2 regions of the Microvirgula curvata genome follow, and region 1 is predicted to be linked to the other one. Evidence: predicted binding sites of a transcription regulator. Region 1 holds the regulator's gene; the other holds the start of a gene.
What was found. The regulator sigma-54, encoded in region 1, starts transcription at its own class of promoters, with help from an activator protein. The targets are predictions, from matches to a motif close to CTGGCACGCTTCATGCTT.
Positions count from the first base shown of each region.

Region 2: ACYVG8_RS12120 (Rdx family protein) is a predicted target of sigma-54. The motif match lies at 3,063-3,080, and genes of this name have one in related genera.

Region 1 covers NZ_BAAGUB010000010.1:116,273-124,879, reverse strand. Annotated here, with positions in the region: gene hprK (HPr(Ser) kinase/phosphatase) at 1-598, opposite strand, end outside; gene ptsN (PTS IIA-like nitrogen regulatory protein PtsN) at 591-1,058, opposite strand; gene hpf (ribosome hibernation-promoting factor, HPF/YfiA family) at 1,324-1,662, opposite strand; gene ACYVG8_RS05210 (RNA polymerase factor sigma-54) at 1,733-3,178, opposite strand; gene lptB (LPS export ABC transporter ATP-binding protein) at 3,188-3,922, opposite strand; gene lptA (lipopolysaccharide transport periplasmic protein LptA) at 3,919-4,488, opposite strand; gene lptC (LPS export ABC transporter periplasmic protein LptC) at 4,466-5,053, opposite strand; gene ACYVG8_RS05190 (KdsC family phosphatase) at 5,057-5,584, opposite strand; gene ACYVG8_RS05185 (KpsF/GutQ family sugar-phosphate isomerase) at 5,598-6,581, opposite strand; gene ACYVG8_RS05180 (monovalent cation:proton antiporter family protein) at 6,694-8,607, shown strand, end outside.
Region 2 covers NZ_BAAGUB010000028.1:231,522-240,128, forward strand. Annotated here, with positions in the region: gene ACYVG8_RS12100 (NAD(P)-dependent oxidoreductase) at 1-584, shown strand, start outside; gene ACYVG8_RS12105 (TetR/AcrR family transcriptional regulator) at 578-1,174, opposite strand; gene ACYVG8_RS12110 (acyl-CoA thioesterase) at 1,242-1,697, shown strand; gene ACYVG8_RS12115 (hypothetical protein) at 1,687-2,634, opposite strand; gene ACYVG8_RS12120 (Rdx family protein) at 2,718-3,017, opposite strand; gene ACYVG8_RS12125 (YaeQ family protein) at 3,149-3,703, shown strand; gene ACYVG8_RS12130 (alanyl-tRNA editing protein) at 3,737-4,375, shown strand; gene ACYVG8_RS12135 (DUF3683 domain-containing protein) at 4,406-8,269, opposite strand; gene hemA (glutamyl-tRNA reductase) at 8,495-8,607, shown strand, end outside.

The sequences.
Region 1 (8,607 bases):
GCATGTCCGGGCAGCGTCCTTCCAGGGTTTCCGGGCCGATGCGGAACAGGTCGACCGCGTCGTCGGCCACCAGGCCGTGGCCGCGGGAAATCAGTTCCAGTGCCAGTTCGCTCTTGCCCATCGCGCTGTCGCCGGTAATCAGCACGCCGACCTCGAGCACGTCGAGGAACACGCCGTGCAGCACGGTGGACACCGCCAGGACTCGCGCCAGGTAGATGCGCATCACGTCCATCAGGTACGGCGAGGCCTGGCTCGAGGCGATCAGCGGCACGCGCTGGTGTTCGCAGGCGGCCTTCAGTGCGGCCGGAACCGGCTGGCCGTTGGCGACGATGATGGCCGACATCGGCAGCCGGAACAGCTGCTCCAGCGCTTCGCGGGCCGCGTCCTGTCCCAGCTGGTTCAGGTAGTCGCATTCGGCGACGCCGAGCACCTGCAGGCTGTTCGGGTGGATCAGGTTCAGGTGGCCGACCAGGGCCAGGGTTGGCCGCTGGTCGTCGGTGCCGATCAGGTTGTCGATGCCGGACGAGCCGGCGACCCAGTTCAGATTGAGTTTCTGCCGGTTGTCCTGATAAAGCTTCCTGACCGTGATGCTAGGCATGGCTGTCCTGCTGGGTGGTCAGAAGCTGGAACAGGGTCTGGGCATCCGGTGCGGCGGCCAGCGCTTCGCGCAGCTGGCGGCGGCTGAACATCTGTGCGAGTTCCGACAGTACCTGCAGATGCAGGTCGGTTGCCTGCTCGGGCACCAGCAGCACGAACAGCAGGCTGACCGGCTTGCCATCGGGCGAGTCGAACGGAATCGGGGATTTCAGGCGGATGAAGCAGCCGGCGACGTCCTTGAGCCCCTTGGCGCGACCGTGCGGGATGGCAACCCCGTGACCGAGTCCGGTGGAGCCGAGTTTTTCCCGGGCGAACAGGCTGTCGAAAACGGTGCTGCGGGCAATGCCGTAGGCGTTCTCGAACAGGATGCCGACATGCTCGAACACGCGTTTCTTGCTGCTGACGTCGAGATCGACGAGCAGGTGGTCGGTGCTGGGCAGGATCTTTGCGATCAGACTCATGGTCGTCAACGAGTACGAGTAATCAAAACGGGGCCATTCTAGCCGGTTACGGCGGGAGCGTCTGCCGCATTAGTGGGCACCCCGGCCGGTCTGCACCAGCAAAGGGCGGACCGGCAGCGGAATGCCTGTGCCGGCACCCCTCCGGGCGCGAGGGCCCGCAATCAAACGGGGGGACTGCCGTTTCCGGCAGTCCCCCCCTTTCAGTCAGGCCTGAGCCAGCGGCACGACGACCGCGGGCGCTTGCCCTTGTGAGTCTTCTTCAGGCTCAGGCTTCGGAGCCGGCGGACAGCTCCTGTGCCTTGTGCGCCTTGTCCGAGAAGTGATCCGTACTCTTCTCCTTGTGCTTCAGCACCTGTCTGTCCAGCTTGTCGGCAACCAGGTCAATGGCCGCATACATGTCGGCTGCGACTTCCTCGACGTGGATGTCCTTGCCCTTCAGGTGAACGTCGACCGTCACTTTCTGGTCGAGTTTCTCGACCGAGAGGGCGACGTTGACGGCAATGACGTTATCGACGTGGCGGGTGATGCGGTCGATTTTTTCCGACAGGTAGTCGCGCAGGCTCGGAGTGACTTCGAGATGGACGCCGGTGATGTTCAGGTTCATACCCTAACTCCTTCTGGTGGGCTGGCGTATCCATGTTGCTGGATACGCAGGGGGCGCGCCTTGACGCGCGTTAAATCGTTTTCCGCTGGTTTACCGGTGGTATCAGCAATGCCTCGCGATACTTGGCGACGGTGCGGCGGGCAACCTGGATGCCCTCGTCACCGAGCCGTTCGGCCAGCACGCTGTCCGACAGCGGTTTGTGCGGGTCTTCGTCGGCAATCAGCTTGCGCAACCGCGCCTTGATGGCGGTTGCCGAGCATTCGCCGCCGGAATCGGTGTCCAGCGCCGTGCCGAAGAAGTACTTGAGTTCGAACACGCCACGCGGACAGATCAGATACTTGCTGCTGGTCACGCGGGAGATGGTCGACTCGTGCAATCCCAATTCGTCGGCGACGTCGCGCAGCACCATGGGGCGCATTGCGACTTCACCCTGATCAAAGAACGCCTGCTGTCGCTCGACGATGACCTGCGACACCCTGAGTATAGTGTCGGCCCGCTGTTCGATGTTGCGGATCAGCCACTTGGCTTCCTGCAGCCGGCCGGACAATTGTCCGGCCTCGCCGCGGTGCCGGCTGAGCATCTGCGCGTACAGCTGATTTACTTTCAATTTGGGCTGAGTCGCAGGATTCAAGAGGGGCAGCCAGATTCCGTTGCGATCGCGACGGACCAGCACGTCGGCCATCACGTAGTGGGTGTCGCCGCTGCCGAAACCGGCGGCCGGACGCGGGTTCAGCGAGGCGATCAGCGCCTGGGCCTGCCGGATCGATTCGTCGTCGGCACCGGTGGCGCGGCGCAGCCGGGTGAAGTCGCGGTTGGCGAGCAGCGGCAGGTGGTGGCGGACGATGTCCTGCGCCAGCGGCCTGGCCGGCGACTCGGGCCGGGCCGCCAGTTGCAGCAGCAGCGATTCGGTCAGATCGCGCGAGGCGACACCGGCCGGCTCGAACTGCTGGACCAGGGTCAGCGCCACGGTCAGCTCGTCGGGATCGATCTCCAGTTCCGCCGGCAGATGGACGGCAAGCTCTTCCAGCGGGCAGGGCAGGTAGCCGTCGTCGTCCAGTTCCTCGATGATGACCATCGCCATTGCCCGGTCGCGGACCGACAGCGGCAGCTCGGCCAGCTGCGCCAGCAGATGCTCGCGCAGCGTGGTGGCCCGGGTCAGGTTCTGGTGCGGGTCCCAGTCGTCGTCTTCGTCGCTGCCGTTGCGGCCGTAGCTGGACCAGTCGTTGACCAGGTTCAGGTCGGTGGCGCTGTCGTCGTTGCCGCCGGCCCCGTCCTGCTGCTGCGGTGGCTCGCGCGGCTCGTCATGGCCGTTGATGGCAATCTCGCCGGCATCGCTGACTTCCGCGCCGTTTTCGTCACGGCCCTCGTCGCGCTCCAGCAGCGGATTGTCGGCGATGAACTGTTCCACTTCCTGTTGCAAGTCCAGCGTCGAGAGCTGCAGCAGCCGGATCGACTGTTGCAGTTGGGGCGTAAGGGTCAGTTGCTGACCCAGCTTGAGCTGGAGGCTTTGCTTCATGGCCGCTGTCTAGAGGTGGAAATGCTCGCCCAGGTAGACGCGGCGGACATTTTCGTCCTCGACCAGCGCCTGGGGCTTGCCGGCGGCAAGTACGCTGCCGGCATTGATAATGTAAGCCCGATCGCAGATGCGCAGGGTTTCGCGAACATTGTGATCGGTGATCAGTACGCCGATGCCGCGCTCCTTCAGGTAGGAGATGATCTTCTGGATATCGATGACGGCAATCGGGTCAACGCCGGCAAACGGTTCGTCCAGCAGGATGAAACGCGGGCGCATGGCCAGCGCGCGGGCGATTTCCACCCGGCGGCGCTCGCCGCCGGACAGCGACAGCGCCGGGTTGTCGCGCAGGTGGGCGATGTTCAGATCGTCGAGCAGCAGCTCCAGTTCTTCCTGGATCTTCGCCCCTTTCAGTCCGGTCAGCTCGAGCACGGCGAGAATGTTTTCCTCGACCGTGAGCTTGCGGAAGATCGAGGCTTCCTGCGGCAGATAGCCGATGCCGAGCCGGGCACGCTGGTGGATGGCCAGATGGCTGGCATCGATATCGTCGATATGGATGTCGCCGGCATCGGCCGGCACCAGGCCGACGATCATGTAGAAACTGGTGGTCTTGCCGGCACCATTCGGACCGAGCAGACCGACGACCTCACCGCTGTTGATTTCCAGCGAGACATCCTGGACCACCGTGCGCTTCTTGTAGCGCTTCTGCAGGTGGCGGACGCTGAGGCGACTGGTGGCTTGCGTCATTTATTGGCGCCTTCCTTCTTTTCACGCGGCTGGATCACCACGGTGACACGGCCCTTGCCGCCCTTCATTGCCTGGCCATGGGCATCGCTGCGGGTGCCGGTGGCCTGGAATTGCTGGGTCTTGCCGTCGTAGATGATCACATTGCCGGTGACGACGTCGCCACCGCGCTGAACTCTGCCGTTGTCATAGATTGTAACCAGTTGCTTGGCGTTGTCGTAGTCAATGCGCTGGCCCTTGCCGTTGATCCACTCGACCTTGCCGTCGCTGTCAGGGTCGAGGCGCTGGCGGAAGGTGGCCGGGTTGCCGATGGCGGTGCCGTACTGGTTGCCGGCCTTGTCCTGGTTCACCGTCAGTTTGGCGGCGGTCAGCTTCGATGTGCCCTGGGTCAGGATCACATTGCCTTCGTAGACGGTCACGCCCTTCTGCTGGTCGAGACTGGCCTGGTCGGCTTCGATATTGATCGGTTTGCTGCGGTCGGCCTTTTCGGCATGGGCGGCGAGGGCGCTGCAGACGATCAGGGCACCTGCGGCGAGGCGGAAGGAATTATTCGGATTTCGGCGGAGCATAAGTCATCCTGACGCGCGATTTGAGTTTGTATTGTTGGGTGGCATCGGCGTAGTGGAAACCCACCGAGTCAATGCGGTTGCCGCCTTCGACGTAGATTGCCGGCGCCAGGGTGTCGGCGGTGCGCTTGCGCGTATCGACGGTCAAGCGGGTGGTGTCCAGCGTGGCCGGCAGCGGATGCTGCGCCGAAGGCTCTCGCCGGGCGCGGACCTTGCCGTCGAGGAAGGCGATGCCGGTATCGTTGTTGTACAGGCCGCTGGTGGTAAAGATCGACAGATCCTTCCGTCCCAGGCTGTACTGTTCCAGCGTCGAGTCGGTAAAGAATACCCGCTTGTCTTCCGGATATTGCCACATGGATTTGCCGAAGGCGTGGCGGTCGATGCGGCCATTGGCGTCGAAGCTGGTGCCGACAAAGTCGGACGCCATGTACTCGACCGTACCGCGGTTGACCGGGTCGCGGCCGGCCGGCAGCATCGACAGCAGGTATTCCAGCCACAGCGTCAGCAGGATCAGGATCACGGCCAGCAGCAGCGGGAACAGGCGCGAGGCATTGCGGAGTGCGAACATGGCTCAGTCTTCCAGGTACGGCGCGAGCGCCGCGTCCAGCGTGCCCTGGGCCTGCATGATCAGTTCACAGACTTCGCGCACCGCGCCGTGGCCGCCATGGCGACCGGTCACGTAGTGGGCGTGGCTGCGCACGATATCGGGCGCGGCCGGCACCGCGACAGCGAAGCCGACCTGGCGCATGACCGGCAGGTCGACCACGTCGTCACCGACATAGGCACAGGCGGCCGCGTCGAGCCCGGTTCTGGCCAGCAGATCGGCGAATGCGGCGCGCTTGCCTTCCGACCCCATGTACAGGTGATCAATGCCGAGCGCGCGCGCGCGATGCTCGGTGGCGCCGGAGGCGCGGCCGGTGATGATGGCAAGGGCGACGCCGCTTTTCTGCAGCATCTTCAGGCCGTGGCCGTCGAGGGTGTTGAATGCCTTGATTTCCTCGCCGGCCGGCGTGAAATACAGCTGGCCGTCGGTCAGGACGCCGTCGACGTCGAGGATCAGCAGGCGGACGGGAACTGCGAGTGCATGGACAGTGTGCATAGTCAGTATCGTGTTACACCACACCGGCGCGGAACAGATCGTGCATGTTCAGCGCGCCAGCCAGTTTGCCGTTCGTGTCGAGCACGAGCAGGCCGTTGATCTTGTTGGCCTCCATGACCTTGACCGCTTCGGCCGCGAGCCGGTCGGCAGCAATGGTCTTGGCGGCCGGCTGCATGACCGTGCCGACCGGGGTGGCGAGGAAATCCGCCTGACCGGCATCGATCAGCCGGCGCAGGTCGCCGTCGGTAAAGATGCCGCGCAGCGTGCCGTCCGCGTCGGCGATGGCGGTCATGCCCAGCCCCTTGCGGCTGATTTCCAGCAGCGCATCGCGCAGGCTGGCGTCCGGTGCGACCACGGGCAGCGCATCACCGCCGTGCATCACGTCCGAAACATGGACCAGCAAACGCCGGCCCAGGCTGCCGCCCGGATGCGACAGCGCAAAATCTTCGGCACGGAAATTCCGCGCATCGAGCAGCGTCAGTGCCAGCGCGTCGCCGAGCGCCAGCGCGGCGGTGGTGCTGGCGGTCGGTGCCAGACCGAGCGGTCCGGCCTCGTGTTCGATGGCCGCGTCCAGATGGATGTCCGATTCGCGGGCCAGCGTCGACGTGTCGCGGCCGGTCATGCCGATCAGGGTGACGCCCTTGCGGCGGATGGCCGGCAGCAGGGCGATCAGCTCACCGGATTCGCCCGAATAGGACAGGGCGATCACCACGTCGCCGGCGGCAATCATGCCGAGGTCGCCGTGGGCGGCTTCGGCCGGGTGGACGAAGAATGCCGGCGTGCCGGTCGATGCCAGCGTGGCGGCAATCTTGCGCGCGATATGGCCGGACTTGCCCATGCCGGTCACGATGACCCGGCCACGGCAGGCGAGCACCGCGTCGACGGCGGCAAGAAAGCTGCCGTTCAGGCGTGCGGACACGCCCTCGATGGCTTGAGCTTCGGTGGCGAGAACATCGCGGGCAAGGGCGAGGCGATGGGCGGACAGGGATGCATTCATGTCAGGTCGGGAGGGCGCTGTCACCCTCCGTCAAAAGATGTCGTAGTGGGGGAGTATACCAAGCGTTAAACTCGCGGCGTTTCCGATACTTCATGCCACTGTCGATTTCCTGATGCATTCATTAGCACCTGTCGTTGCCATCCTGTTCGCCGCCGTCGGGGTCATCACCCTGTGCCGGGCGGTCAAAGTCCCCGCCATGCTCGGTTACCTGCTGGTGGGATTCATTGTTGGCCCGGGCGGGTTCGCGCTGATTGCGGGGACTGACCAGTCCCAGTTTCTGGGTGAAATCGGCATTGTTTTCATGATGTTCACCATCGGTCTTGAATTCAGTCTGCCGAAACTGCGGGCGATGCGGCGCATCGTGTTCGGGCTTGGCGCCGGCCAGGTGGTGGTGACCCTGCTGGCAGTCATGGTGCTGTTCATCGCGCTGGGCGGGCGGCCGCTTACCGGCTTTACGCTCGGCGCGGTGGCGGCCCTGTCGTCGACCGCGATCGTGTCCAAGCTGCTGACCGAGCGGCTGGAACTCAATGCGCCGCACGGGCAGATGTCGATCGGCGTGCTGCTGTTCCAGGATCTGGCGGTGGTGCCGATGCTGATTCTGCTGCCGGCGCTGGCCGGCAATGCCGAAACGCTGGCACTGGATCTGGCGATCGCCTTCCTGAAGGTCGTGCTGGTGATGGTGCTGCTGTTCACCGTGGGCCAGAAGCTGCTGCGGCCGTGGTTCCATGTGGTCGCCCGGCAGCGCTCGGGCGAACTGTTCATGATCAATGTGCTGCTGATCACGCTGTCGATTTCGTGGCTGACCGAACTGGCCGGGCTGAGTCTGGCACTGGGGGCTTTCGTCGCCGGCATGTTGATCGCCGAAACCGAATATCGCTACCAGGTCGAGGAAGACATCCGGCCGTTCCGCGACATTCTGCTCGGCTTCTTTTTCATCACCATCGGCATGCGGCTCGATCTCGCCGCGCTGGCCGAGCGTTTCTGGCTGGTATTCGCCTTTGTGGCCGTGCTGGTACCGGGCAAGGCCATCGTCATGTTCGCGGTGGCGCGAACCTTCCGCTATCGGGCCAATGACGCACTGCGAACCGCACTGGCGCTGGCACAGGGGGGCGAGTTCGGCTTCGTGCTGATCGCGCTGGCCGGCAACCTGGGACTGGTGGCGCCGGCGATCGAGCAGGCGGCGATTACCTCGGTGCTGATCTCGATGCTGATGTCGCCATTCCTGATCCAGCAGACGCCGCGGCTGGTACGCCTGCTGATCCGTTCGGACTGGGTCAGCCAGGCGGCCGATCTGCACCAGATCCTGGTGTCGAGCATGATGCGCAACGAGCACGCGATCATCTGCGGCTACGGTCGCAGCGGCCAGGCGCTGGCGCGGCTGCTGGAAAAAGAGGACATGAGCCTGTTCGCGCTCGACCTCGATCCGGAGCGGGTGCGCGAGGCAGCAGCAGCCGGCGATGCAGTGGTATTTGGTGATGCCGGCAAGCGGGAAGTGCTGCTGGCTGCCGGCCTGATGCGGGCCAAGGTGCTGGTGATTACCTTCGCCGATACCCATGCCAGCATGCAGATCCTGCGCGTGGCGCAGACGTTGCGGCCAGACCTGCCGATTATCGTGCGTACCGTCGACGACAGCGATATCGACCTGCTGCGCGAGGGCGGGGCGGACGAAGTGGTGGCCGAGGTCATGGAAGGCAGCCTGATGCTGGCCAGCCATGCGCTGATGGCGATGGGGGTGCCGATGAACCGGGTACTGCGCCGCATCCGCTCGGTGCGCGAGGAGCGCTACAGCCTGTTCCGCGGCTTCTTCCGCGGCATTACCGACGACACGCTGGCACTGGACGACTCCAAGCAGTCACGGCTGGGTACGGTGCTGCTGGCGCCGGGCGCGGCATCGATCGGCCAGTGTCTGGGCGAACTGGACCTCGGTGCACTGCATGTACAGGTGCGGGCGGTCAAGCGCAAGCAGGGTCGGGTGATCGGTCCGGACGATGCCTTCGTGCTGCAGGCCGACGACGTGCTGGTGCTG
Region 2 (8,607 bases), on a different contig from region 1:
TGCTGCAACGTGGCCATCAGGTGACGGCCCTGGTCCGTCACCCGGAAAAGCTGCCGCAACACCCACAACTGCATGCCGTCCGTGCCGATGCGCAGGATGCGGCGCAGGTCGCCGCCGCCGTGGCCGGCCACGACGCCGTGCTCAGTGCCTTCAATCCTGGCTGGGGCAACCCGGATATCTACGCCCAGTTCGTCTCCGGTTCGCGCGCCATCGCCGCCGGCGTCAAACAGGCTGGCGTCGCGCGTTACCTGGTGGTCGGCGGCGCCGGCAGTCTGGAAATCGCCCCGGGCGTGCAACTGGTCGATACCGACGATTTTCCGGCCGAATGGAAGCAGGGTGCGCTCGGTGCGCGCGACGTGCTGACCGAATTGCGTCAGGAAAGCGTGCTCGACTGGGTGTTCCTGTCGCCGCCGGTGTTTCTGGAACCGGGCGCGCGCACCGGCCAGTACCGCGTGGGGGGCGACCAGGTGCTGATGGGCGAAGCCGGTCCGGCACGAATCAGCGTGGCCGATCTGGCAGTGGCACTGGTCGACGAGGCGGAAACGCCGCGTCACCATCGTCAGCGCTTTACCGTCGGCTACTGATCGCCAGGCCGGGCGGCGATCACTCGCTCGAAGCCGCGCTGCGCCAGGTCGATGCCGCGCGGGTCATTGAGCAGGCGCAGGTCGTGATGCGCCGCATACAGCAGCCCGCGCAGCTCGAAGGCGGCCTGCACACAGTCGAAAGCCGGCGGCAGCTCGCCGCTGGCGATCGCCAGCTCCAGGGCGCGGATCAGTGCATCACGCTGCCAGATCTGGCCGTCGACCAGTGCGGTGCGGATCGGCCCCGGCTGGTCGTCGAACTCGGAGGCGGCAGCCAGCAGCGGGCAACTGCCGGCAAACGGGCCGTGCGCAATCCACTGCAGCCAGCCATCGAACAGCGCGCGCAGGCGCACCAGACCGCGCGGATGCGCCAGTGCCGGGCGCACGATATCGTCGACAAAGCGCGCCTGCACGGCGCGGACGGTGGCCAGTTGCAGCTCTTCCTTGGACCCGAAGTGGGCGAACAGGCCGCTTTTCGACAGGCCGCTGCGTTCGGCCAGCGCACCCAGCGTCAGACCGGAGATGCCGACTTCGCTGGCCAGATCGCTGGCCTGGCGCAGAATCAGCGCCCGGGTGTCATCGCCCTTGCTCATAAATGGCTTGCCCTTTCGTTCCGTCTCACATAAAAATAGCACGACCGTTCTTTTTTGGAGGCCGTTCATGTCCCGATACCACAAACAGGTCGAGATCCGCTGGTCGGATATCGATGCCAACCAGCACATGCGGCATACCGCCTACGCCGATCTGTGCACCCATACCCGCCTGGAGTGGCTGCAGGATGCCGGCTTCGGTGCGGACCGCTTTTTCCAGCTTGGATTCGGTCCGGTCATTTTCAAGGAAACGACCGAATATCTGCGCGAAGTGAAACTCGGCATGCGACTGGATATCGACGTGGTGCTGGTGGCCTCGTCAGCGGACCATCAGCGCTGGGTGCTGCGTCAGCAGATGGTGCGCGACGACGGCAAGCTGGCGGCGCACTACGAAGTCGCCGGCGCGTGGCTGGACCTGTCGACGCGCAAGCTGACCACCCCGCCGGCCGAGCTGCAGGCCATCTTCGATGACATGCCGCGCAGCGAGGATTATCACGAACTGCCGCTGTCGCGCGTCAAGCCTTGATATTGATGCTGATGCCGGCGCCGGACATCGACTCGTTCAGCGAGGCGAGGATCTTGTCGGCATCGCGCGCCGAAGCGTCGTTCGGCGCGGCGCGGCGCACATCCTTGACCATATTGCGCAGCATCTGCATGACTTCGCGGATCTTGGCCGCATCTTCCGGCGACAGGTTCAGCTTCTTTTCACTGGACGGCGACAGCGAAATCCGCGAGGTCTGATCAGTGCCGGCGGCGCGGTTCGCGTCCTGCTCGGCCTGGGTGGCGGTGGCGCCGGCGGTGCCTGCCGCAGCCGCAGTGGCGGCTTCCTTGCCGGTGTTGTCGCCGCTGCTGCCGTCTTCCTCGCCGCCCTCGTCGCTGGTGGCGGCAGCCGGCTCGCTGTCGACCGGCACCTCGGCGGCGGCCTGCGCGGCAGCCTCATCGCCTGCGCCGGCGGACTCGCCACCGGTCTCGGCCGCTGCGGCGGCTGAGGCCGCGCCGGAGGCATCGGCACTGGCGCTGGCCGACGCCCCGCCATCGCTGCTGCCACCGGACACGCTGCCACTGCTGGCCGACGACGAGTCCCCGCTCGACTGGCCGAGCTGCTGGGCAATCTGCTTGAGCTCGCGCGCCATTTCCTTCAATTGCGGCGCCATGGCCTTCTTCTGTGCCGGCGTCATGCCGATCATCAACTGGCGCATCAGGCGCACGCGTTCCTTCAACTGCTCGAGCCGCTGGCGTGCCATGGCCTTGGACTGCTCGCTGGCCTGACTCCTGGTGGTGCGACTCAGCGTGTTCAGCGACAGACTGGCCTTGCGTGCCTCGTTGCTCAGCGTGACACGCACATCCTCGACCAGCGGCGCCAGCACACTCTGGCGTTGCGCCTGCGCCGATGCCGTCGCGTCGGTTTTGGCACTGGCGCTCTGGGCGGCGGTCGTCTGGGCGGTGTTGGTGTTGATCAGCATGGCATTCTCTAGCTGTTTCCAATATCCGCTATATCGACCACATGGCACCATTCTTGGGCGTCAACTGCTGGCCGGTCCCGATTTCAGTCGGCTTCGGCCTTGCCGGGCCGGTCGCTGTGGCCGAGCGGGCGGTCCGGAAACAGGCGGTCGCGCACGCGCTGCTTGATGGTCTTGATATCCGGAAAGCCGTCTTCTTCCTTGCGATCCCATAGCTGCTCGCCATCGAGCAGAATGCGGAACAGCCCGCCGCGCGCGGGAATCAGCGCGACTTCTGCCAGTTCGCCGTCGCTGAAGGTGGTCAGCAGTTCCTGCGCCATCCAGCCGGCGCGCAGCAGCCAGCGGCACTGGGTGCAATAGTGGATTTCCAGTCTGGGGGATGGCATGGCGGCTCCGGAATGACAATATCAGGGTGGCAAACCCTGCCACGGAAGCCGGGAACGCGCCAGCATGGCACACAAGACAAGGCGGCAAGCCGCGCGGACCGGTAAACTCGATCTTTTGCCCGGAAGTCCCCATGGCGCTCAAAGCCACCATTTTCAAAGCCGATCTCGATATTTCCGACATGGATCGGGGCTATTACGCCAGCCACAGCCTGACGCTGGCCCGTCATCCGTCGGAAACCGACGAACGGATGATGTTGCGACTGGCCGTGTTCGCGCTGCACGCCAGCGAGCGGCTGGCCTTTACCAAGGGCCTGATCGCCGATGACGAGCCCGAGTTGTGGCAGAAGAACTACGGCGACGAGATCGAACTGTGGATCGATCTGGGCGAGCCGGACGAGAAGCGGCTGAAAAAAGCCTGCGCCCGCGCCGACCGGGTCTGGCTGTACTGCTATGGCGGGCGTGCCGCCGACGTCTGGTGGCAGGGCATGCAGAGCAAGGTCAGCCGGCTGGAGAACCTGACCGTGATCAGCATCCCGCCGGACACGCTGGCCCAGCTGACCACGCTGACCCAGCGCGGGATGCAGTTGCAGGCGACAATCCAGGACGGGCAGTTGTGGCTGGCCGGCCCGGCGCATTCGGTACTGGTGGAAGGCGAAGTCTGGCAGGGCGACGCCGAACGACGATAGGAAAAAGCGGGCACAGGCCCGGCAGGAGCGAGCATGACCGTAAAGGCATTCTGGCAGGACCCGTACTGCACCGGGCTCGACACCCGCGTGGCGACGGTAAACGGCAACGAGGTGACCGTCGAGGCGACGATCTTCTACGCGGAGTCGGGCGGGCAGGAAAGCGACAGCGGCACACTGGCCGGGCTGCCGGTGCTGGCGGCACGCAAGGCCGGGCGCGACATCGTGTATACGCTGGCGGACGGGCACGGGCTGAACGCCGGCGACCCGGCCCGGATCGAGATCGACTGGGACCGGCGTTACCGGCTGATGCGACTGCATTTCGCTGCCGAGATCGTGCTGGAGCTGGTCAGCGCCCGGGTGCCGGGCATCGGCAAGATCGGCGCTCACATTGCCGCCGACAAGGCGCGCATCGACTTTCTGCATGACAGCAATATCAGCGTGCTGTTCGCCGCGCTGGAACCGGCCCTGGCGAGCCTGGTCGCGGCCGATCAGCCGATCGTCAGCGCCTTCAGCGACGAAGCGGCCGAGCGGCGCTACTGGGAAATCGCCGGCGTCGGCCGGGTGCCCTGTGGCGGCACCCACCTGCGCCGTACCGGCGAAATCGGCCGGATCACGCTGAAACGCAAAAACGTCGGCAAAGGCAAGGAACGGATCGAGATCTTCGTCGATTGAGTGGCCCGGAGGCCACCCGATCGCACCGGTCTACAGCAGCACCCGTTCCACGCCGCCATCGCGGGCCCGGGCGACATAGTCGGCCATCCAGTTGTCACCGAGCACCGCCTTGGCCATTTCCACCACGATATAGTCGGCTTCAATGCCGGTGCTGTCCTGATAGCGCGACAGCCCCTGCAGGCAGGACGGGCAACTGGTCAGGATCTTGACCTGTTGCGCCGCTTCGCCGGCCTTTTCCGCCGCGATATCGCGCGCCCGGTTGATCTCCTCTTCCTTGCGGAAGCGGAGCTGGGTCGACACGTCGGGGCGCGACACCGCCAGGGTGCCGGACTCGCCGCAGCAGCGCTCGCTCTGCACCACGCCGCCACCGAGCAGACCGTTGACGGTCTTGATCGGCTGCTGGGTCTTCATCGGCGTATGGCACGGGTCGTGGTACAGATACTGCACCCCGGCCAGTCCCTCAATGTGGACGCCCTTCTCCAGCAGGTATTCATGGATGTCGATGATGCGGCAGCCGGGGAAGATCTTGTCGAACTGGTACTTGTCGAGCTGGTCGTAGCAGGTGCCGCAGCTGACCACCACCGTCTTGATGTCGAGGTAGTTCAGCGTATTGGCGACGCGGTGGAACAGCACGCGGTTTTCCGTCGTGATGACGTCGGCCTTGTCGCCGTTGCCGGTCGCGTTCTGCGGATAGCCGCAGCACAGATAGCCGGGCGGCAGCACGGTCTGGGCGCCGACATGCCACAGCATGGCCTGGGTGGCGAGGCCGACCTGGCTGAACAGCCGCTCGGAGCCACAGCCGGGGAAGTAGAACACCGCCTCGCTGTCCTCGGCCGCCTGCTGCGGATTGCGGATCACCGGCACCACGGCCGGGTCCTCGATGTCGAGCAGCGCGCGGCTGGTCTTCTTCGGCAGATTGCCGGGCATCGGCTTGGTAAAGAAGTGCACCACCTGCGCCTTGACGTCGGGGCGGCCGACCGTGGCCGGCGGCGCCTCGATAACCGAGCGGGTCAGCCCCAGCGAACCGGCAACCTTCACGCCCAGCCGCTGCGCCTTGTAACCGAAGCCGATCATCGAACGGCGCAGGGTCTTGATCGTCGCCGGGTCCTTGGCGTTCAGGAAGGCCATGGCGGCGAAGGTGCCGGGATTGAACTTCTTCTTGCCGGTGCGGCGCAGGAAGTTGCGCATGGCGATGGTGACATCGCCGAAGTCGATCTTGACCGGACAGGGGTTCGCGCACTTGTGGCAGACGGTGCAGTGGTCGGCCACGTCGGACAGCTCGTCGAAATGCTTGAAGCTGACACCGCGCCGGGTCTGTTCCTCGTACAGGAACGCCTCGGTCAGCAGGCCGACACCGAGAATCTTGTTGCGCGGCGAGTACAGCAGATTGGCGCGCGGCACATGAGTTGCGCACACCGGCTTGCATTTGCCGCAGCGCAGACAGTCCTTGACCATGTCCGAGATCGAGCCGAGCTCGGACTGTTCGAGAATCAGGCTTTCCGCGCCGAGCAGTTCGAACGACGGCGTATAGGCGTTCTTCAGGTCGGCGCCGGGCAGCAGCTTGCCCTTGTTGAAGCGGCCGTGCGGGTCAACCCGCTGCTTGTACTCGACGAACGGGCGGATTTCCTCGTCGGACAGGAACTCCAGCTTGGTGATGCCGATGCCGTGTTCGCCGGAAATGACACCGTTCAGCCCGCGCGCCAGTGCCATGATGCGTTCGACGGCGCGATGGGCGGTCTGCAGCATCTGGTAGTCGTCGGAGTTGACTGGCAGGTTGGTGTGCACATTGCCGTCGCCGGCGTGCATGTGCAGCGCGACGAACACCCGGCCACGCAGGATGCGGGCGTGGATGGCGCGGATCGCGGCGAGAATGGACGCATCGGTGTTGCCGCCGAAATGCGCCTCGAACTCGGCCAGCAGTTCGCGCTTGAAGCTGACGCGCAGCAGGAAGTCGCGCATCGCGTGGAATACCGTATGCGGCGGTTCCGGCGGGGTGACCGGCTCCAGCGGCGCCTGCGGATAGCGCTGGCGGTAGTCGTCGAACGGGGCATCGAGATGGTCGAGGACCCACTGCCAGCGGGCGCGGGTCTCGGCAATCAGCGCCAGCGCGGTTTCACGCCGATCGCCGATCAGTTCCAGGCTCGGCAGATCGGTGCCGAGCTTGTCGACCGGCAGCCGGCTGTGGAAATACTCGGTCAGTTCGTCGAGCAGGCGCAGCTTGTTGCTCAGCGACAGCTCGATATTGATGCGTTCGATGCCGTCCGAATAATCACCGAGACGCGGCAGCGGGATCACCACGTCCTCGTTGATCTTGAAGGCATTGGTATGGCGGGCGATCGCGGCCGTGCGCGAGCGGTCGAGCCAGAATTTCTTGCGCGCTTCCGGCGTGACGGCGATGAAGCCCTCGCCGACGCGGGCATTGGCGATGCGCACGATGCGGCTGGCCATGTCGCCGACCGCGTTCTCGTCGTCGGACACGATGTCGGCCAGCAGCACCATTTTCGGCCGGCCACGACTCTTGGCCTTGGTCGCATAGCCGACGGCGCGCACATAGCGCCAGTCCAGATGTTCGAGACCGGCCAGCTTCACGCCGGCAGCGTCGCCTTCATGGCCCGGCTTGAACAGGTCGGTGATCTCGACGATGGCCGGCGTCGCCTGGGCCACGGTGCCGAAGAACTCCAGGCAGACGGTGCGGGTGTGCGCCGGCATCCGGTGCAGGATAAAGCGGGCCGAGGTGATGATGCCGTCGGTGCCTTCCTTCTGCACGCCGGGCAGGCCGGCCAGGAACTTGTCGGTCACGTCCTTGCCGAGCCCGACCTTGCGGAAGGCCTGGCCCGGGATGTCCAGTTGCTGTTCCGACAGCAACTGCTTGCCGTCCGGCGTATGGCGGGTCAGGCGGAAGCTGGCCATTTCGGCATCGTGGATCTTGCCGAGGTTGTGGCCGATACGTTCGACCAGCAGCCAGTTGCCGTCCGGGTCGACCATGCGCCACGACGCCAGGTTGTCCAGCGTGGTGCCCCACAGCACGGCCTTCTTGCCGCCGGCGTTCATCGCCACGTTGCCGCCGATACAGGACGCCTCGATCGAGGTCGGGTCGACCGCAAACACCAGCCCGGCGGCGTCGGCCGCCTCGGCCACCCGCTTGGTGACCACGCCGGCACCGCACTGAATGGTGGCGACCGGCTGGTCCAGCCCGGGCAGGGTCAGGTACTCGACGCCCTGATGGCGGTCGAGCTTCTCGGTATTGATCACTGCCGCGAACGGCGTCAGCGGAATGGCGCCGCCGGTGTAACAGGTGCCACCCCCGCGCGGGATGATGGTCAGCTCCAGCTCGATACAGGCGGCGACCAGGCGGGCGATTTCTTCCTCGCTGTCCGGATTCAGCACCACGAACGGGAATTCGACCCGCCAGTCGGTGGCGTCGGTCGCGTGCGACACGCGGGCGAGGCCATCGAAACAGATGTTGTCCTTGCGGGTGATGCCGGCCATGCGCTTCAGGATCTTGCGGCGCAGTGCGTCGGCCTGGTCGAAACCGGACTCGAACGCATCGACGGCGGCCTCGGTGCCGGTCAGCAGGCGGCCGACCTTCTCGTTGCCGGCGCGGCGCTTGGACACTTCGGCCAGCCGGTGGCGCATGGCCTCGACCAGCAGCGTCAGGCGCTGGCGGTTTTCCAGCAGGTCATCCTGCAGGTACGGGTTGCGCTGTACCACCCAGATGTCGCCGAGCACTTCGAACAGCATGCGCGCGGAACGGCCGGTGCGGCGTTCGCTGCGCAGTTCGTCGAGGATGTGCCAGCCCTCCTCGCCCAGCAGTCGGGCAACAATCTCGCGATCGGAGAACGAGGTGTAGTTGTAAGGTATTTCGCGCAATCGGTGGACTTCGGGGGCAGTCATCGGCGGGGGGGCGGCGTGGCGTGAAAAATGGGCACGATTCTAACCGATTGTTGCAGCGCGAAAAACTGCATGTGAAAAGCGGTTTCTCCGGCAACGATCAGCGACCGGGTCGATAATGACGTCAGCGCCGGCTGCCGCTGCGCGCTTCGACCGGCATAACCGGCGTGCTTACGCTAGAATGTTTGCCCTTACCCATTCGTCTTCATTCACTCAAGACCAGCGTACATGTCGCTCGTAGCCTTCGGCCTCAATCACCAGACCGCGCCTCTCGCCATCCGCGAGCAGCTCGCCTTCCCGGCCGAGCGGCTGCGGGACGCGCTGTCGGGCATGGTGGGCGC